One region of the Bacillus sp. LLTC93 genome, then DNA from elsewhere that is predicted to be linked to it. Evidence: predicted binding sites of a transcription regulator. Region 1 holds the regulator's gene; the other holds the start of a gene.
What was found. Region 1 encodes NrdR, which represses ribonucleotide reductase genes. Its sites were predicted from a motif close to AACACNATATATNGTGTT; they were not measured.
Positions count from the first base shown of each region.

Region 2: the regulator NrdR is predicted to act here: its motif matches at 3,926-3,943, upstream of nrdI (class Ib ribonucleoside-diphosphate reductase assembly flavoprotein NrdI).

Region 1 covers NZ_PVME01000001.1:876,650-887,452, forward strand. The annotation lists gene thrS (threonine--tRNA ligase) at 1-636, opposite strand, end outside; T-box leader at 682-930, opposite strand; gene ytxC (putative sporulation protein YtxC) at 974-1,843, opposite strand; gene C6W18_RS04730 (TVP38/TMEM64 family protein) at 1,904-2,542, opposite strand; gene dnaI (primosomal protein DnaI) at 2,576-3,505, opposite strand; gene dnaB (replicative helicase loading/DNA remodeling protein DnaB) at 3,523-4,947, opposite strand; gene nrdR (transcriptional regulator NrdR) at 5,048-5,506, opposite strand; gene C6W18_RS04750 (hypothetical protein) at 5,511-5,894, opposite strand; gene speD (adenosylmethionine decarboxylase) at 6,079-6,459, opposite strand; gene C6W18_RS04760 (glyceraldehyde-3-phosphate dehydrogenase) at 6,695-7,717, opposite strand; gene coaE (dephospho-CoA kinase) at 7,890-8,495, opposite strand; gene ytaF (sporulation membrane protein YtaF) at 8,509-9,141, opposite strand; gene mutM (DNA-formamidopyrimidine glycosylase) at 9,320-10,153, opposite strand; gene polA (DNA polymerase I) at 10,180-10,803, opposite strand, start outside.
Region 2 covers NZ_PVME01000001.1:8,428-19,230, forward strand. The annotation lists gene erbA (SMR family multidrug efflux transporter EbrA) at 1-238, opposite strand, end outside; gene C6W18_RS00060 (TetR/AcrR family transcriptional regulator) at 241-783, opposite strand; gene C6W18_RS00065 (hypothetical protein) at 896-1,162, opposite strand; gene C6W18_RS00070 (YmaF family protein) at 1,267-1,668, shown strand; gene miaA (tRNA (adenosine(37)-N6)-dimethylallyltransferase MiaA) at 1,738-2,694, shown strand; gene hfq (RNA chaperone Hfq) at 2,720-2,941, shown strand; gene C6W18_RS00085 (YmzC family protein) at 3,103-3,429, shown strand; gene C6W18_RS00090 (hypothetical protein) at 3,509-3,721, shown strand; gene nrdI (class Ib ribonucleoside-diphosphate reductase assembly flavoprotein NrdI) at 3,987-4,379, shown strand; gene nrdE (class 1b ribonucleoside-diphosphate reductase subunit alpha) at 4,339-6,441, shown strand; gene nrdF (class 1b ribonucleoside-diphosphate reductase subunit beta) at 6,459-7,439, shown strand; gene C6W18_RS00110 (hypothetical protein) at 7,524-8,141, shown strand; gene C6W18_RS00115 (N-acetylmuramoyl-L-alanine amidase) at 8,208-8,966, opposite strand; gene spoVK (stage V sporulation protein K) at 9,287-10,246, shown strand; gene hflX (GTPase HflX) at 10,368-10,803, shown strand, end outside.

The sequences.
Region 1 (10,803 bases):
TCTCCAGTATGCACCTGCAAGGCTTAACAGCTTGAACTCTTTGATTTTCCCTGTAGACGGCAAGTGAATCCCGCGGCACAGGTCAAAGAATTCACCCTGCTCATAAATCGTGACAGCTTCGCCTTCTGGAATCGCCTCTAATAGCTCAAGCTTCAATTCATCACCAATCGCTTCAAAGCGTTTTTTCGCTTCTTCTCTTGATACTTCAATGCGCTCAATCGGCAGATTACTGTTAATGATTTTTTTCATTTCTTTTTCAATCTTTGGTAAGTCTTCAGGTGTAATGGCAACATCGATGTCAACATCGTAGTAGAACCCATTTTCGATCACAGGACCTACGCCAAACTGGACGTGATGCTCTTTTCCATAAATACGTTTAATCGCCTGCGCTAGTAAATGCGCTGTGCTGTGGCGCATAATATCGAGTGCTTCATCACTTTTATCTGTGATGATCTCGATTGTTCCACTTTCTAATAGCGGCGTACGCAGATCTATTTCTTTGCCGTTCAATTTACCGGCAAGCGCTTTTTTCTTTAGGCCCGGGCTAATTGATGCCGCGATGTCTTCTGTTGTTGCTGTTTTGTCAAACTCCTTGACTGCTCCATCTGGAAATGTAAGTTGAATTTGTTCTGACATCTCTGGTCACTCCTTTTTTTGGCAATATAAAAACCCCGCCCCCTGGAAAGGGACGAGGTTGAATAAACGGAATCGTGGTTCCACCCTTTTTCCCGTATTTGCAGCTTGCTTTTTCATAAGCAAATACGGCTTGTGGTTCGATAACGGGAATTCCCGTCAGCTATTACTAAACAAGTTCACAGCTGATGTTCAAAGGTGGTAAAGCAAATGGTCCTCTGCTAGGAAGCTTTCAGCCGCGGCTTCCCTCTCTTTAAGCGGGTGTTCATTTGTTCATGTCCTTATCAATACGGTCTCTGTATGAAGTTACACCGTATTATAAAACGTTTTTTCGTGAAAATCAAGAAAGCTTTTCACTTTTCTTTTCCAAATGACCATGAACAAATTGAACATTTTGTTCATTAAACGAATGAGGTGGGAACACCTCGACCCTTTCTTGAAAAATATTTTGAATGGTTTGCACCATCGAGTGACCTGTGTCATTTGTAAACAGGTCAATCTTTTGCGGAGCAATGGAAACAAGCGGTGCAATCAGCTGCGAATCAATATACATTGGATGCTCTCTTACAAACTGTCTGTCTATGTATTGTTTTTGATCACGCTCAGAAGCGTAGCGAAATTCCCAAATCACCAGGCGATCCCGATGCACAACATGTACTTTTTCAAGCTTGGGCTTTCTTTCCATCACATAGTCTCGAAGTGATTGAATAAAGTTTTGATATTCTTGTTCCATTTTGTATTCTTCAATGGACACTTCAACATAATTCTTCAGCCTTCGATCATACTCTGACAGCCTAAATGTCATAAATGAACCAATTGAAAAAATACCTTGCTGTAAAGAGATCGTCTCAAGCTCCTTTTTTAACAGGGCTTCTCTTGGTGGATCTTGATGAATCCCGGGAATATCATCTATATCCCCTTTCATGATGCTATGGGCGATTGAAAGAATTTGGTGCTGCTCTTCGGGATCTTTAAATAGGTATGTGTTTTCAAGGATGCTACGCATGCGCTCATTTTCTTTGCATTCCAAAAAAAAGTGAACCAGTAATGGCCGCACGAAGTGCTCAAGTGATTCATCTGATTCCTTCGCCTCTATGAGAAGCCGGTCTTTCCCTTGTTGAATTGACATGTGATGCCGACTGTCCAAGTGTTCAGCAAGATGTAAAAAAGCGGCGGTATCATATTCATCTTCAAAGATTATTTCAAGCATGTTTGTCCCCCCTAACGACATCTGTTACATATATATGGGGAGAACATAAAAAATAGACGCCTAAAATAAATCAGGCATCTTTCTTTTTAAAATCAGTGGAACTGAGATAAAGATCAAATAAATCAAACAAACAATTGCTAAGGCGGCATAATTGCCGCTAACAAAGCTTGACCCAAGGACATTTAGCGCAACCGTACCCGGTATTAAGCCTATAAAGGTCGCCGCCGCAAATGCACGATATTGAGCATGTGAGGCTGCTGCCGCATAGCTGACAAAATCAAAATGAATAGGCGCAATACGCAATAACAAAATATAAAGAAACCCATGCTCCTGAATCCGGGACGTCACCGCTTTCAGCTTCCGGCTGCTTGCATTCGTTTCATTCTTCTTTGAACGGAAGGTTGAAGTAAGCCAAAAAGAGCCTGTTGCGCCAGCTGTAGCACCGACGAGGGCATAAATGGTCCCAAGGACACTGCCGAATGCCAAACCTGCTGCTAGCGAGAATACAGTAAGCGGGACAAGGACAAACGGACGAAAAAGTGATAAGAAAAGAAAAACAAAGGGAGCCAGCATCCCAAATTGAAGTATCCAATTCTTCACATCTTTCGGCGCCAGCTGAAGATGATGTTTATTCAGCCACCATAGCGTAGCAACGAGAATGCCAATCACGAGAAAAAGCAGCCATTTTCTTTTGTTCATCTCATCCGCTCCTCCTTCATGTGACGTACGCTTTTATAAATGACGGCGATTTTCTCCTTCAAGCATGACTGGCTCTGCTAAATAGATAATCCGTTCCATTAAACGAGCTGCTTTGACCTCTTCTTTTTCTCCGCGCTGCGAGTACGTAAAGTGATGCTTTAGTTCACTCGGTGAGAAATTAGAAGAGAAGAAAGTCGGTAGCTGTTCAGCCATACGATATTGTAAGATCGTTCCTAGCAGTTCATCTCGTACCCAGCTTGTCATCGACTCTGCCCCAATATCATCAAGCATTAAGATAGGCGTTGATTTGACCATATTCAGTTTCTCTTCCAGTGTATGATCGGCTAACGAATTTTTTAGCTCTCTCACAAATTCAGGCACGTATACAAGGAGAGATGGGTATTCTTTTTCCGCTAGCTGCTGCGCAATCGCTGCTAGAATAAACGTTTTGCCTACCCCAAATTTTCCGTGTAAATACAAGCCTTTTCCTTTACCAGTCTCATCATAGCTTTGCAGGAATTGGCCTACTTTTTGGATGACTTCTTGTCTTCCCGTGACGGTCAGATCAGCGAACGTCGCTTGAAGAACATTCTGCGGAATGTACATGCTTTTCATGAGCTCTTGCTGTTTTTTCTGTCTATCGAGGCGCAGCTTGACTGGACAAGGGGAATATTCAATATCAATACTCTGACCTTTGATCACAAGCTTCGGATGATACCCATCTAAAATGGCATTTACGTTCTCTTCCTCTAAGCAGTAAGAGCAACCCTTCGATTGCTGAACATATTCAAAGAGCCGATTCAAGCTGCGATTAATCATGTCTTCTTGTATCTCTTCTTGATGCTCCTTTAAAAAGGCTTTTACATCTTCATCAGCTAACACACTTTCTTTGATCTGATTGTATCTCACGCGAAAATCTACTCGTCCCTTTAGCTGTTCAAATGAACGACCAATCGGTTTCATCTTCATCTCACCTCACATTAATGTGCATTGTACTTTTTCATATTTTTAAACTGATCTAACAGTTTTTCTTTTTCTCGTTCAAGATCCTCTGTAGACAGATTGTCCGCTTGTTCTTTTGCCGGCTGATCTTTCGTTTCAGTTTCTTTCATCCAGTCAGGCAGTTTTTCCTCGCGGACGACTTTTCCTGATCCATATGTGCTTCTCTGCTTTTTCTGCTGCGCCCATTCTGTCATTTGCCTGTTCTCTTCTTTGGCCATTTTCATCGCAGCCGCAACGGTTTTGATTTTCTTTCTCACCCAATGGGCGGCGATTTTTTGCATATACGTTTTGGACAGCTTCATATCTGTTTTCAGCAATGTATAGTAGATCAGAACATTCATGACACCTGGCTCTAGCTGCTGCTCGAGCATGATATCTTCGACAATTCTTAAGTCGGCATACGTTGGCTCAATGCCATCTGCCATATCTTTTAGAAGCTCCCTGGGCGAAATATGGTCTAGCTTTTCAATCAATTTGGCATCAGGTGTATCTGCCGCCGGCGGCTTTGAGGCATCGTGACGTAAATGTCTTGGCTGTTTTTGATCAATCAGTTTCGGCTGTTCGCCTCTGTATTCAATTTGATACCAATCTCTTGCTGCTTTTCTTAGCTCTTCTGTTGAGATCATTTGATCCGAACCACAGGCGCCAGCTACAATATTTTGCATTTGCAGTGGGGTGATGCCGTATACAACAGCTAACTTCTTAATCGTCTCTTTCACCTGCTTTGTCAAAGCCTTCCTTGGAATCATCATGTCAGACATGCCCGCTAACAACAGATCAAAATCAAAGGATTCGTCTGAGAGCGGCGCCGGCTGACTAGATCCAACCGTCACATATTCATAGCCCTGGTCAAGCGATGACGCCTGATTGATTTCTTCTGTCATCTTGCGTTCGCCTGGTTGCAATACGTGAAAGACTTCTTCAAACGAACGTGAAATGTTCTTCGCTTCTGCAGGGACACCTGGATAAGAGAAATAATCACGAAGCTGCATATATTTTGCTTTTTCTACACGATGGTACAAAAGAACATTCAGCATACCGTCTTGGAAAAACTCATCAGGCCTTAGCGGCGGCACGAGCTCATATGTAAACAGTCTACCCTCTTCCGTTTCCTGTTCATATGTGCGGAGTAAGCCGATCGCTTCAAGTTTTAAACGTTCCTCAAAAATATCATTTAAATTCGTTTGCAGCATGACCATGAGCTGCCGATGAGGTGCGGGCTTTCCCCACATACGATTTTGTTCTAGCTCTCCCCACAGCGTCATGTATAAGCTGAAAGCGGACATGCCAATTAGCGGCTGATATAAAAGAGTGATGAGCTGTCTATCGATGTCACCGAGCAATGAAGCGCTTTTGACGACATACGGATCGACGGCTAGCACTTCCTTCCAATGCTCTGTCATATGCTGATCCTCCCCTGAATACGATTGTTTCCATTGTACACTCTTTTTGCGTTTTACGCTTTACGCAGGAAAAAGAGCATGAAGAATCTTCAGCTCTTTTTTAACGTTCTTTCTTTAATAAATCTTTTAATTCGTCAATAAATACATTGATGTCTTTAAACTGCCGGTAAACCGAAGCAAACCTGACGTAAGACACTTCATCAATTTTCGCCAGCTCGTCCATCACCATTTCACCGACAAGCTCACTTTTCACTTCTGACATGCCTTGATTACGCAATTCTTTTTCGATGTTAAAGCAAACATCTTCCAGCTGTTTTAAAGCGACAGGACGCTTTTCACACGCTTTGATGAGTCCCCTCAGCATCTTTTCCCGGCTGAATTCTTCTCGTATACCTTCTTTTTTCACTACAATAAGCGGTAATTCTTCTAATTTTTCAAACGTCGTAAAGCGATATTGGCAGCTTTCGCACTCTCTTCTACGACGGATGGCTTTCCCTTCATCTACTGGTCTTGAATCAAGCACCCTTGTGCCAAGGTGCTGACATGTGGGACATTTCATTTCATCAGCTCCGATCTATTCTTGGAAGTTGTTTGTCTAGTTCTTCATAAAGGGACAAAACGGTCTTTTGACTGTAGCCAAAATCTGTTGGCAGGGCCGTTTCTGTTGTCACGTTAAAATCGACAGCTGTTTCAAAAGGACGAATTGAAATGACAGTCGCCACGAGAAAGGCTTTTTTCGGCATTCGTATGTTTGCGCTGATTTCACCTCGTTCTGCTGAAACAGATGTCACTTGATAGAAATCGTTTGAAAGAAGGGCTTCCACCGCTTGAAAAACTTGTACATTTGTCGATTTGTAGTAACGGCTTTTCAACTCTGACACCGGATGATGGTCAGATGTTTCCGTATAGTTTGAAATCAACCGTTTGAACTTTTGTCCTAAAGTCATACACATATCCCCTTTGCCTTTAAGCCTCTTCTTTATTTTATAAAAAAAACCTTTGTTTTCCTAGAACAAAAGTATAGACAAGTTAGGGAATGTTGGATGTTGTATATGAAACAAATATAAAAAGGAGCATAACACAAAGGCATTCAATGCTTTTGGCCAGCTCCCATTGCAATCTTTTTTATGTTTACAGTGCTTTGGCTTGTGCCTGTTTCACTTGTACAGGTCCCATGCCTCGAGGAATTTCGATGTTCTCTCTTGTTTCAGCACCTAGTTCATCTCCGATATGATCTGCTGCGATATTCGGATCTAGGTCGCCGCAAGTATAGACATCTATGCTCGCATAACCATGTTCAGGAAAGCTGTGAATTGTCAGATGAGATTCAGAAATAATGACAACTCCACTTACTCCTTGAGGTGCAAATTTGTGAAAAGCAACCTCTCTTACCTCAGCTCCTGATTTCAAAGCTGCATTTACAAACGTTTTTTCAATAAAATCCATGTCGTTCAGTTTATCACAGTCGCATCCCCATAGCTCGGAGATAACGTGACGTCCGATTGTTTCCATCATGGACCCCCCTTTAAACAAGAATGAAAGAGTGAAGTTCTAAGCAGCCGGACCGGACATATACCACGGGGGAAAGTTAGTCCTAAGAGGTCCTAACCCTTTAAGTATACCCGAATGAGTCTGCGAACAAGAAGTTCACGAAAAATAGTATACTTTGTTTAGACCCATTTTGCAAGCTGTGTTTTTAGTGGGATTTTCTCTCATTTCTTGAAAAGGGACGTTCGTCTTCTTCATTTCAAACAGCAGAAAGCTCTTTCATCTTTGAGCCAACAAACTTCACAAGATCCACCACTCTGCATGAATAGCCCCATTCATTGTCATACCATGCAAGGACTTTTACTTTTCTATCTTCCATCACCATCGTTGTGAGTCCATCAACGACAGCTGAATATGGATTTGTGTTAAAGTCAGTGGAGACAAGCGGTTCATCCGTGTAATCTAAAATGCCGGCAAGAGATGTTTTTGATGCATTTGAGAAGGCAGCATTTACCTCTTCTACTGTCACATCTTTTTTCAAGTCGACCACAAGATCAACCATCGACACATTTGAGACTGGTACGCGAAGCGCAAGCCCATGCAATTTCCCTTTCATATGAGGCAGCACTAAAGAAAGCGCTTTAGCGGCACCCGTCGTAGTTGGAATGATGGACTGGGCACACGCTCTTGCCCGGCGCAGATCCTTATGCGGGTTGTCGATATTTTTTTGATCATTTGTATAAGCATGAACCGTTGTCATTAAGCCATTGTCGATGCCAAATTCATCATCTAACAGCTTGACAACTGGAGCTAAGCAGTTTGTTGTACAAGAAGCGTTTGAAATAATGACGTGCTTTTCAGGATCAAGATCATCCTCATTGACACCCATCACAATCGTAATGTCTTCATTTTTACCTGGAGCTGTTAAAACGACTTTTTTCGCTCCGGCATCTATATGGCTCATCGCTTGATCTTTTGAATTAAATTTACCCGTTGCTTCTATGACGATATCAATCCCAAGCTCTCCCCATGGAAGCTGCTTTGGGTCTCTGTTATTGAGCAAAAGTACTCTTTTTCCATTCACAATCAAAGCGTCATCTTCTGCTGTCACATCGCATTCGTAACGTCCATGATTTGTATCATATTTAATTAAATGTGCTAGCGTTTCGGCAGGATAGCTTGCGTTAACCGCTACAATTTGAATTTGATCGTCAAGCATTGCTTTTCTGAAGACCATGCGTCCAATTCTGCCAAACCCATTGATCGCTGCTTTTACCTTCATGAACAGGTCACTCCTCTATTATGTGTTATACTCAATAAATTTATTTATGAAATTAGTATATCACATTAGAATGTAATTGCCAGTATATAAACGTATATTTTCTAAAAAGGGCTGTTCTTTTCAAAGGAAATAAGAAAAAAGCATAAAAAAAGAAGAGTACGTGTATGTACTCTTACTTATCTGTATGTTCCCATTCGTTTAATATGTTCTGCAATTGTTTTCTGATAAAAGCGAGATCTTTTGTGTTTTCTATCACGCGGTCTGCTTTTTGACATTTCTCCTCAAGAGGCTGCTGAGAATGAATACGATTCAGCGCTTCTTCCTCGCTGAGGTCGTTTCGACTCATGAGCCGCGATAGCTGCAATTCAGGCGTTGTATATACGACAATGATACGGTCGACGAGACTCTCCAGCTGACTCTCGAATAAAAGCGGGATATCAAGCACAACGAATGTTTCTTGGTGATTGATCCCTTCATCTCGCTGCTTGAGCATTTCCTTTCTAACCTCAGGATGAACGATGGCATTGAGCTGCTTTCTTTTCTCTTCATCAGAAAAAATGAGCGCTCCCAGCTGCTGCCGGTTCAATTCTCCATTTGGCAGGAGGACATCCTCACCGAAAGTTTGAACGATTTGACGAAGAGCTGGTGTTCCTTTAGCAACGGCTTCTTTTGCGATGACATCTGCATCCACCACCCGGATGCCCTGCTCTTTTATCATCTGCGAGACTGTGCTTTTTCCACTAGCAATCCCGCCTGTTAATCCAATGACGAGCGTCAATTGATTTCCTCCTTTACAGCTTCCAAACCCCAATTAAAATGAGCAAAAGCCCTGGTAAGCATGCGAGCTTATCAATCCAGCGCCAATTTGCCAAGTAATGTCCGGAGCGCAGCCCGATACACACAAAGAGTGAACTCATCACTGCTACCGTGATACTCATCACAATTGGAGAAAACCCTAGAATCGCTGCACCAATCCCTGCACCAAATGCATCGATGGATAAAGCAATCCCAAGAAGCACTGCTTCCATTCCATTGATCGTCCCAGATCGGTCAATATCTGCACTTGTAGGCTTTCGCAAAATTTGGATGACAAGACCAAGAGATTGCACTTCTACATTAAGCAACGTTTTTTCATGAAGGAGCAAGTCACGCTCTTTCGTTGGTTTGTAAAATTGATACAAAACCCAAAGTCCAATGGCAATCAAAATACCTCCACCAAGTTTATCTGTCACTGAGACAGGGAGGAATGTCGTAAGCAGGCTGCCAATTAGCATGGAAATGAGCAGCACAATCCCTGAACAGCATGCAATAATGACAATGGCTTTAAATGGAATCCTCATTTTGCGAAGACCATACGTAAAGCCCACAGAAAAGCTGTCGATGCTGACTGCAATAGCTAAAAACAGAAGCGAAAACGAAATCATACCTGAACTCTTCCTTTCTGTTCATGCAACGATGATCAAGAGTCTCTGGGCGTCCGTCCTAAGACTCTTCTTCACTATATGAAGAGCAGGTGGGCTGTGTGTCAGTCTACACCTTGCTGAAAAATGAATGTTTTTTATCGTATGCATAGCAAAAAGGAAGCATGCTGATGGCTGACCTTTATTGAGGACGTTTTTGGCAGGTCACACAAAAATGAGTACCGCGCCCTCCAACAACCGTTTTCTCAATGAGACTTCCGCATGTTTGGCAAGGCTCTCCCCGCCGGTCATATACAAGAAGCTGCAATTGAAATGTTCCAATATCTCCTTGTGAATTAATATATGAACGAATCGTGCTTCCTCCCGCATCTACCGCCACTTGAAGAGTGTCAATAATATGTTTGTGAAGCACTTTGGAAGATTCCAGGCTTAGCTGATTTGCTTTTGTTTCTGGATGAACCCCTGATTTAAAAAGGACTTCATCCACATAAATATTACCAAGTCCCACGACAATCTTTTGATCGAGTAACGCTGTTTTGACCACACGGGATGTTTTTTTCAATTGCTCCCATAAATACTCCGGAGTGAACTGTTCAGAAAAAGGTTCATATCCAAGCTGTGAGAGCGGGAGTTCTTTTTCCTCTTCACCTGGCTGAAATAGATGCATTGTGCCAAATTTACGCACATCATGGTACCGAAGCTCGGTACCATCTGTAAACGTAAAGACAACGTGTACGTGTTTATCATAAGGCTCATCTGCTTCATGTACGCGGTATTTTCCTTCCATCCTTAAATGGGAGACCATCACGTAGTGGTCTAAATGAAAGAGTAAGAACTTCCCTCTTCTTTCAATGGTTTGTATGGTTTCTCCTACCATCCTTCTTGCGAACTCTTCCGGTTCCCCAGGACGTTTGATGATGTTTGGCCATTTGATATCGACCGTTTCAATCGTTTTTCCTTTGACTAACCGCTTAAGAGTGCGCCGGACGGTTTCGACTTCTGGTAATTCCGGCATGCTCCTCGCTCCTTTTCTCTCTCTATTTATTTTGCATCGTACCAAGATGGGCCTGAAGCAAAATCAACTTTTAGCGGCACATCAAGCTGAAGTGCGTTTTCCATGACTTCAGGGACAATTTTTTCTAGTATGGCGATTTCTTCTTTCGGCGCTTCGAAGATCAGTTCATCGTGTACCTGCAATAAAAGATTTGCCTGCAAGTTCTCTTCTTTTAGCTTTCGCGCCATATCAATCATTGCTTTTTTAATAATATCTGCGGCACTGCCTTGAATCGGTGTGTTCATCGCCGTTCTTTCTGCAAAGCTTTTGATATTAAAATTACGGCTTGTGATATCCGGGATATATCGTCTGCGTTTAAGAAGTGTCGTGACGTAGCCTTTTTGTTTTGCTTCCTGCACGATCTCTTCCATATATGTTTTCACGCCTTTAAAGCTTGTTAAATAGCGTTCAATAAATGCCGCTGCTTCTTTTCTTGTAATCCCAAGGTTTTGAGAAAGTCCATAGTCACTAATTCCGTAAACGATTCCGAAGTTCACAGCCTTGGCCTGTCTTCTCATAGAGGAAGTTACTTCTTCTTTTGATACATGGAACACATCCATTGCTGTTTTTGTATGAATATCCATATCTTGCGTAAAGGCTTCGATCAAGTT
Region 2 (10,803 bases), 870 kb from region 1:
AAAAGAGCACGCCAAAAAAAGCCGTGAGGACGGTACCAACCCCAGACCATGTTGCGTACGACATGCTAAGTGGAATGATATTAAGTGTTAATGACAGCATGTAAAAAGCAAGTGAATAGCCAGCGACAACGACAGCGCTAGGTTTGAAGCGCGTAAAACCATTTGATAGTTTTAACATCGCCGCCCCAATCGCTTCTGAAAAAATGGCAACAGCCAAAAAAAGATATCCGAGGATCATCATCATCCCTCCTCTAATATGTGTAAAATCCGATGAAGTAAAAGGGTTTTGTCCTTTCGGTTCAGTGGTTCAAGCTGAAACATTTCTGAAAACCATATCCCATCACATGCAAGGCGGATCAGTTGGCTCAGCGCAGGATCATTTATTTCCTCTGCTGCTTTTTCTTTAAACTCCGCATAAAAATCACGCCAAGGGTTCAATAACGCTTCATCAAATGACATGGTGGCCAGCATGCTTGTACATAACTGGGTCGTGTTTTGCATATCAAGATCATTTAATGTCGCCAAAATATATGCACGTACATAAGGAGCCTTTTCGTTTTTGTATGTTTCCTGATACGACTCAAGCTGCTGACGAAAGCAGACAATCGCGTGCTCATTCATTTTTTGGATGAGCTCTTCCTTGCTTGAAAAATGATAAAGCAGGCCGGCCTTGGTCATATTTGCATGCTCTGCTACATGCTGAAGGGTAAGCTGACTTAATCCTTCTTTTAAAATCGTACGAGCAGCTGCCTCGAAAATTTGCTCTTTTTTGGTTTTAGACATAAAAAAAACACCTACTTTACTGAACGGTCGGTAAAGTAAATGTTAACTCATGAAAAATTAATGTGTCAATCGATTCATTTTATGAAAGGTTGTTTTCACTAAAAATTCATATTTAATAATAAGGGTATGGTCCATATGGCGGGTATGGTGGTGGATAAGGATAGCCATATCCATAACCTGGAGCAAGCAGGGACCCTGCAAGTAGTCCTCCGGCAAAACCACCTAAAAATGGAGGTCCAAAAAAGCCAGGTCTCCCAAACCCAAAGCCAGGTCTCCCAAACCCAAAGCCAGGGCCTCCAAAACCAAACCCAGGGCGTCCAAATCCAAAAGGTCTTCTCATGTCTTCTTGAATAAACGGCGGTGATTCAAAATAATTCATAAAAAAAGGCTCCTCTCTCATAAAATCACTGTAACTGACATCAGTGTATTCAAATGGCCTACATGTGTTTGGGTGACCGCCTAGTATAAGGAGGAATGTCAAAAATGGGCCTGTATCCATCTGATTGGGCAAATTGTCCGCCGCATGCTCATGCATATAAAGCACGTACGGATGTAATAGAAGAGCATTATCATTTAATAGAAGGGATCTCTCAGCCTGTAAATGGAAGCAGTACTGACAAGCATACGCATTACTATCGCGGGATCACCTCTTTTGAAAGGGGTCATTTCCACAGATACTATGGCATCACAGGACCTGCTATCCCAAGAGCTGATGGCACACATTATCACGAAATACAGGAAGTCACGTATTCTGCTTATACAGATCCTGTCCCCATCCGATACGGAGGTGTCGTCTATAGTCCAGATCAAGAGAGGCCAACGCATACCCATCGTTTAAAAGGAAAAACATATGAAGTGGTCGGAAATGAACCACTCGGCTGGTAATGGGCATTATATAGGAGAGAAAGAGAAGTTATGCTATACTGTAGGCAGTTTGTAAAAGAGAGTGATGTTATGAAAAAAGTGAAACAACCAGTGATTGTGTTAGTAGGACCGACGGCAGTCGGCAAAACAAAGCTGAGCATTGATATAGCCAAAGCATTTAATGGAGAGATCATCAGCGGGGATTCTATGCAGATTTATAAAGGAATGGATATTGGAACAGCTAAAATCACCCCTGAAGAGATGGATGGCGTCCCGCACCATCTAATTGATATGAAACAGCCGGACGAATCATTTTCTACAGCTGAATTTCAGCAGCTTGTCCGTTTGAAAATCAAAGAGATTGCGGGTAGAGGAAAAACGCCAATGATTGTCGGCGGAACAGGTCTGTATATTCAATCTGTTTTATATGATTACACATTTACCGAAGAGAAAAGTGACCCCGCCTTTAGAGAGGAAATGACGCTGTTTGAACAGCAGCATGGGCCGCTTCAGCTGCACGAAAAGCTAAAGGCAGTAGATCCTGACGCTGCAAAAGCGATCCATCCGAATAACGTCCGCCGTGTGATCCGGGCGCTAGAGGTGATACATACAACCGGTCAGAAAATGTCTGAGATGCAAAACGGGCATCAGGAGGTTCCTCTTTATGAAACAGCCTTCATTGGACTGAAAATGGAGCGAGCGCTTTTGTACGAGCGCATTCATCAAAGAATTGATATGATGTTAGATGAAGGCTTAATGGAAGAAGTGAGAGCGCTATATCAATCTGGTTTGAGGGATTGTCAATCTGTTCAAGCGATTGGTTATAAAGAATTGTATGCCTATTTTCAAGGTGACTGCTCTCTTGATGAAGCCATCCGGCAATTAAAGCAAAATTCCCGACGATATGCGAAGCGTCAGTTTACGTGGTTCCGTAATAAAATGGATGTCACTTGGTTTGATATGACACCACCTTGCCACTTTTCAGACAAAAAAGAGGAAATTTTCGCATATATAGCAGGAAAGCTTGGACTTAAAGCGAAACTGTAGTTATCAGAATCAAGGAGGACGAAACATGAAACCGATTAATATTCAGGACCAATTTTTGAATCAGATCCGCAAAGATAATACATTTGTCACCGTATTTTTACTGAATGGCTTTCAGCTTCGCGGTCAAGTGAAAGGATTTGACAATTTCACAGTGCTGCTTGAGACAGAAGGGAAGCAGCAGCTTATTTATAAACACGCTATTTCTACATTTGCACCTCAAAAAAATGTAAATCTAGAATTAGAATAGGTCAATTTGTACCCAATAGCCCCATGCATCTGCGAATAAACCGGCCGGAACCCGCTACGTTTTTTGTCAGTGCAGAGGGGCTATTTTGCATGCCGTGAAACTTTTCTGTCTATTTTGCGTATAATCCCTTATTGGATATCAAGAAAGGTGAGGGGAATGATATGGAAAATACAGAGCTTGAATTAAGAAGGATTAGAGTGATCCTTATATTGATTGGGATTGTTGTCTTATTTGGATCGTGCGCCATTTCAAACATTGAAACGAGACAGGAAAGCTGGCATAACCATTCTTATCAAAATGATAATGGAAATATAGAAGGCCTTTTACAATCAGCTGTTGCACTAAAAAATAATCACTTTGCAGTTGTGAAAGATGATGAAGTACATGTGTACCGGTTTGATGAAAAAAAAGGGGAGCTGACCCTCGTTAAAACGGAATACATAGATGAATGGGATGAAGAATATGATGATGGGCTTGATGAAGAGTAAGCACGTCAATTTACAAATGTATGTGAAGTCGCTACACTATAATCATGCATCAGACATCTAGACAGAAAAGGATGAGTTCATGACACACAAAATTAAAATTAATCACTGGGAACAAACTTGTGAAGACGACTCCTGTTTCGAATATGGAACAAGTGTTTCTGTAAATGGCAAAGAATTAGTCAGAGAAGCTTCAATCGTTTCTGCGCTTGAAGCGGTGCTAAAAGAATTAGGTGTTGAAGTGGAAATAACAGAAGTGTCAGAAGATTTACAGTGCGATGCCTACAAAAAATAAAACAAAAAGTCTAGTCTACTAAGCGATTTTTTTTCGTGTTATGATAGATTTCGGTTTCATTTGAATAGGGAGTAGAGCAGTCTATTTTTAGATCCTGTTCTGCTCTATTTATTTGAACGTACGAGTTCGGCTATGAATGTTCGGCCGGGTTGGTTGATTTTTTTCGTTTCGAACATCTATATGTTGTGTTTTAAAAAAACATAGTATACTATATATAGTGAATAACGAAATGATCAACAATACTAAAAACTAGGTCGTGATGGAATTGATTCAAATCGTATTTGATTCAAAAACAGGAAATGTTCAACGCTTTTTGGACAAGACCCCTTTTACAGACAAGCGAAGATTGACTGGAGAAGAGTTTTTGGATACGCCGTTTATTCTCGTCACCTTTACGACAGGATTTGGACAAGTCCCTAGTACCACTCAGTCCTTTTTAGAGAAAAATGCTCACCTTTTATTAGGTGTAGCGGTGAGTGGCAACAAAGTGTGGGGAGATAATTTTGCAAAAAGCGCCGATACGATTTCTAAACAATATCAAGTTCCTATTTTGCACACCTTTGAACTAAGCGGAACAAAAAGGGATGTTGAGTTGTTTACACAGGAGGTAGAAAGAATTGTCACAAAATCAGGTTCCAAAGTGGATACAATTAAATAACGAGATTATGATTCAAAAAGAAGGAAAGTTTCAGTTCGATAAGGACAAAGAAGCTGTACATAGTTACTTCGTAGATTATATTAATCAAAACACGGTCTTCTTTCACAACTTAGAAGAGAAGATTGATTACTTAATAGAAAACGACTACTATGAGGAAGAATTTTTAAGACAATACAGCATGGCAGATATTAAAGAAGTATTCGAGGCTGCATATGCCAAAAAATTTAGATTCCCATCATTTATGAGTGCGTTTAAGTTTTACAATGATTATGCACTGAAAACAAATGATAAAAAGAAAATCCTTGAACGCTATGAAGACCGCATTTCAGTTGTGGCTCTTTTCTTCGCGGGCGGAGACAAAGAAAAAGCACTTGAATTTGTTGAACTGATGATCAACCAAGAGTATCAGCCAAGTACACCAACATTCTTAAACGCTGGACGTAAAAGACGTGGTGAGCTTGTGAGCTGCTTCTTGCTTGAAGTGAATGACTCTTTAAACGATATTTCAAGAGCGATTGATATTTCCATGCAGCTTTCGAAACTAGGTGGCGGCGTCAGTTTGAACCTGTCAAAACTTCGTGCAAAAGGCGAAGCAATCAAAGATGTAGAAAACGCGACAAAAGGTGTCGTAGGTGTGATGAAGCTTCTTGATAATGCTTTCAGGTATGCAGATCAAATGGGACAAAGACAAGGGTCAGGCAGTGCCTACCTTAATATTTTCCACAGAGATATCAATGATTTCTTAGATACGAAAAAAATCTCTGCCGATGAAGATGTTCGTGTGAAAACACTTTCCATTGGTGTTGTCATCCCAGATAAATTTATCGAGCTGGCAAGAGAAGACAAAACAGCTTACACTTTCTATCCGCACACAGTCTATAAAGAATATGGACAGCATCTTGATGAGATGGACATGGAAGAAATGTATGACGAGCTTGTGGAAAACCCGAAAGTCAAAAAAGAAAAAGTCAATCCGAGAAAGCTTCTTGAAAAATTGGCTGTTCTGCGCTCAGAATCAGGCTATCCATATATCATGTTCCAAGATAATGTGAATAGAGAGCATGCACTGAACCATATTTCACGTGTGAAATTCTCAAACCTTTGCTCAGAAGTACTTCAGGCTTCAGAGGTGTCTTCTTACATGGACTATGATCAAGAAGATGAGATCGGTCTAGATATTTCTTGTAACCTTGGTTCATTAAATATCATGAATGTCATGAAAAACAAATCAATTGAAAAAACAGTCAAGCTTGCAACAGACTCGTTAACGCTTGTGTCTGAAACAACGGATATTCGCAATGCACCGGCTGTTAGAAAAGCAAACAAAGCAATGAAATCAATCGGGCTTGGTGCGATGAACCTTCACGGGTATTTAGCTCAAAACCAAATGGCATATGAGAGTGAAGAAGCAAGAGATTTCGCTAATACGTTCTTTATGATGGTAAACTATTACTCGATTAAACGCTCAAGTGAGCTTGCAAAAGAAAAAGGTGAAACATTCCATCGTTATGAGGGTTCTGGCTATGCAACTGGTGAATACTTCAATAAATACGTGGAGAATGATTTCACACCAAAAACAGAAAAAGCGGCAGCGCTATTTGAAGGCATGCACATTCCAACAAAAGAAGACTGGGCAGCACTTAAAGAATTTGTAGCGGAAAATGGAATGTACCATAGCTATAGACTGTGTATTGCACCAACAGGCTCGATTTCTTATGTTCAATCGGCAACAGCATCTGTTATGCCAATTATGGAACGTATCGAAGAAAGAACATACGGCAACAGCAAAACATATTACCCAATGCCAGGTCTTTCAGCGCAAAACTGGTTCTTCTATAAAGAAGCGTACGATATGGACATGTTTAAAGTGGTTGATATGATCGCAACGATTCAGCAGCACGTCGATCAAGGAATCAGCTTTACATTATTCCTAAAAGATACGATGACAACGCGTGACTTAAACCGCATTGATCTTTATGCACACCATAAAGGCATTAAGACACTTTATTATGCAAGAACGAAGGATACAGGGCAGGAAGGCTGTCTTTCTTGTGTTGTTTGATTAAAGGAGAGTTTAACGTGACAAAAATTTATGATGCAGCCAACTGGTCAAAACACGAAGACGATTTTACACAAATGTTTTACAACCAAAATGTGAAGCAGTTCTGGCTTCCTGAAGAGATTTCCTTAAACGGGGATCTCTTAACATGGAAGTATTTAGGTGAAAAAGAGCGAGATACGTACATGAAGGTACTTGCTGGACTGACTTTACTTGATACAGAACAAGGAAATACAGGTATGCCGATTGTGGCAGAACATGTAGACGGTCATCAGCGTAAAGCGGTGTTAAACTTTATGGCGATGATGGAAAATGCGGTACATGCGAAATCATACTCAAATATCTTCATGACACTTGCACCAACTGAAACCATTAGTGAAGTGTTTGAATGGGTCAAGAAAAATAAATTCTTGCAAAAGAAAGCAGATATGATTGTAGGTCTATACCGTTCCATTCAAAAGGATGATCCTATTTCCTTGTTTAAAGCAATGGTTGCTTCTGTTTATTTAGAAAGCTTCTTATTTTATAGCGGTTTTTACTACCCGCTTTATTTCTATGGACAAGGAAAGCTCATGCAAAGTGGTGAAATCATTAACTTGATTTTGCGTGATGAAGCGATTCACGGTGTGTACGTTGGATTATTAGCGCAAGAAATTTACAACAAACAAACACCTGACGTGCAAAAAGAGCTATATGATTTCTCCATTGATTTGCTGAACGAGCTTTATGAAAATGAGCTTCATTACACTGAGGATATTTATGACCAAGTCAATTTATCGCATGATGTGAAAAAGTTCATTCGTTACAATGCCAATAAAGCGTTAATGAACCTTGGATTTGCCCCTTACTTTGAAGAAGAAGAGATTAACCCGATTGTATTGAACGGACTCAATACAAAAACAAAGTCACATGATTTCTTCTCAATGAAAGGGAACGGCTACAAAAAAGCAACAGTTGAGCCGTTAAAAGATGACGACTTCTTCTTTGGAGATGAATCATAACTAAAACGCAAAAGTCAAAACGCATCACTCGTTTTGGCTTTTTGCCATTTCTTACAATGTGTTACATACTGGAGGTTACCGAACATGGGAAAAATGGATGAAATCATTTTAGTCGCACCGCGCAAACGTGTTTTCCAAAACGAAACACTTGCGTTTAATGGTGTGAATAGTGAAGAGGAAACAATCAAAACGATCATGAAAGAAATCGAAGAGCACTTCGAGCAGATGCGAAGAGGGGATGCAGAAGAAAATCCTGACTTCAAGCAGCCGATTCCTTATGTCGTCATTAAGCGTAAAGACGAAGTGTATGTATATGAAAGACTTCAAGGCGGGGGAGAGACAAGATTACATCATAAGTTATCTCTTGGTTTTGGTGGTCATATGAATTTTATCGAAGGAAAAGATTTTGCTGAAATCCTAAAAGAAAATACGGATCGTGAGCTGGACGAGGAACTTTTGATTCAAGAAGAAGACAAACTTGAAATGAAAACCCTTGGATTAATCAATGATGATGACAACAGTGTCGGCCGTGTGCATATTGGGCTGTTATCAGCACTTGAATTATCACCTGGTGCTCATGTGGAAGTAAAAGAAACAGATCAAATCTCAGGAAAATGGATGAAAGTAGCAGACTTGAAAAAGCCTGAATACTTCGATCGTCTTGAAACGTGGTCACAATTTGTCGTGAATATCTTAGCATAAATCAATAGACAACAAACCGGCTCTGCAATGACTTGAGCCGGTTTGTTTCATTATAACAGCTTCAGTTTATTGGAAAACGAATGCGTCGTGACCGGCCTGCTTCAATCTGACTACGAGGTCATCCGCATTTTGCTTTGAACGAAAAGCCCCAGCCTGCACGCGGAACATACCGCCTTCTAGTACGACTAATGCTTCGAATCCTTTGGATCTAAGCGTGGCAGCCAGCTCATCAGCATTGGCTTTCACCTTAAATGCCCCGGCCTGCACTTTATAAAGATTACCTGCTTTTTTTTTTAACTGAAAGGCCTTCTCTAATCCATTGGCATGAGCGCGAGCGATGCCTTGAAGGAAGGAAGCATTGCGGAGCTTATTTGCATCAGCTGTCGTATCAATGAAACCGTTTTCAGTTAAAATAGCGGACATAGAAGTTTCCCGAAGAACGTGGAAGTTCGCAGTTTTCTTGCCTCGGTCGGCAAAATCAACCGAGCGGACAATTTCATCATGAAGGGCATTGCGATACGTGGTGGTTGGTGCTGAAATGCCAGGATACACATAGCTTTCAAAACCTGTTCCCCCACCAGCATTAATATGAATAGACACGAAATAGTCAGCTCCCCAGCTATTTGCCGCATTCGTACGCTGGGATAAAGTGACGGATTGGTCAATTGAACGACTTAAGCGGACGGAAACCCCATCATATTCACTAATCAAGATATCTCTTAGTAAAAGCGCAATTTGAAGTGTTATATTTTTCTCCAAAAGTCCATTAGCAGCAGCTCCAGAATCTGTTCCTCCGTGGCCAGGATCAATAAAAATTTTCACCATCTATTCATCACCTCGTCTTTATTTTATGAGAAAATAGAAGAATTGCCTGTACAAAATGCGGAAATCATTGAGACTCTTTTCTGCATAGTTTGTGATGAAAAAGCTACATTTTTCTAAGAAAAAGCAAATTATTGGTTTGTCCGCCCAAAATGGATGAATACAATAGAAATAGCACATCATTTCCTGGGAAACCGCAGAATCCCCTACAATATTCGGTATCTCGGGTCATTTTGACAGCAAACCTGGGCTTAAGCGGGCGATTGTCACGATTACAGCTCCACCCGAATAGAATAAAGAGAGAAGAGCGAGAGGTGAATACGTTGGAGCGAGCTGTCACATATAAAAACAACGGCCAAATCAATATTATACTTAACGGACAAAAGCAAGTATTGGTTGATGCAGACTCAGAGGCAGAATACCTAGAAGCCTTGCAGAAAAATGAGGCAAAACACAGCATCTTACGGGAAATAGAGCGTGAAATGAACAGCCTTGTCGGTATGGATGAAATGAAACGAAACATAAAAGAGATTTATGCCTGGATTTTTGTCAATCAAAAAAGACAGGAACAAGGATTAAAGGTAGGAAAACAAGCGCTTCATATGATGTTCAAAGGGAATCCAGGGACAGGGAAAACAACGGTTGCGAGGCTTGTCGGAAAGCTATTTTTTGAAATGAATGTCCTCTCAAAGGGGCACTTAATTGAAGCCGAGCGCGGTGATCTCGTTGGAGAGTACATTGGGCATACTGCGCAGAAAACAAGGGATTTAATTAAAAAATCACTAGGCGGCATCTTGTTCATTGACGAAGCCTATTCTCTTGCCCGCGGAGGAGAAAAGGATTTTGGGAAAGAAGCGATTGATACCCTAGTAAAACATATGGAAGACAAACAGCACGAATTCATTCTCATTCTTGCTGGCTACTCCAAGGAAATGGACCATTTTCTATCATTAAACCCCGGCCTTCAATCAAGATTTCCAATCAATATCAGCTTTCCTGATTATACAGTCGATCAGCTCATGGATATTGCAAAACGAATGATGGCTGACAGGGAATATGTATTTACCCAAGAAGCAGAATGGAAGCTGCGAGATTATTTGATGCACATTAAGAGTACGACAAGCCCTGCAAAATTCAGCAATGGCCGGTTTGTGCGAAACACCATTGAAAAAGCCATTCGAACCCAGGCGATGAGACTGCTTCTTGTTGATCATTACGATAAAAAAGATTTGCTTACTATTAAAAGTCACGACCTTCAAATGAAAGAGGATACGCCTTCTTGAAATGGCGTATCCTTTTTGTGAAGAGACGCTAAAATAAACCTTCCGAATAGTGGTATACGTGTGATGTGTTTGGTATGATGGTACTACTGAAAACTTAAGTACAGAAAGGAAACAACTGACGTTGAATGAACATGAAATGACTGAAAAAGCGATCCTTGTCGGCTGTCAATTGCCGCATGTAACGGATGAACGCTTTCAATACTCAATGGAAGAATTAGCTTCCTTAACTAAAACAGCTGGCGGTGAAGCTGTCAGCGTGATGACGCAGAAAAGAAATAGACAGGACAGCGCAACATACATCGGAAAAGGGAAAGTAGAAGAGCTGGAAGTACTTTGCGAGGAATTAGCATGTGATGTCATTATTTTTAACGACGAGCTTTCTCCAAGCCAGTTAAAAGCTTTGGCGACTGCCCTAGATGTGAAAATTATTGATCGTACGCAATTGATTTTAGACATCTTTGCCAAAAGAGCCCGTACAAGAGAGGGGAAGCTGCAAATAGAGCTTGCCCAGCTTCAGTATGCCTTGCCGAGACTAAGTGGACAAGGGATCAGCCTCT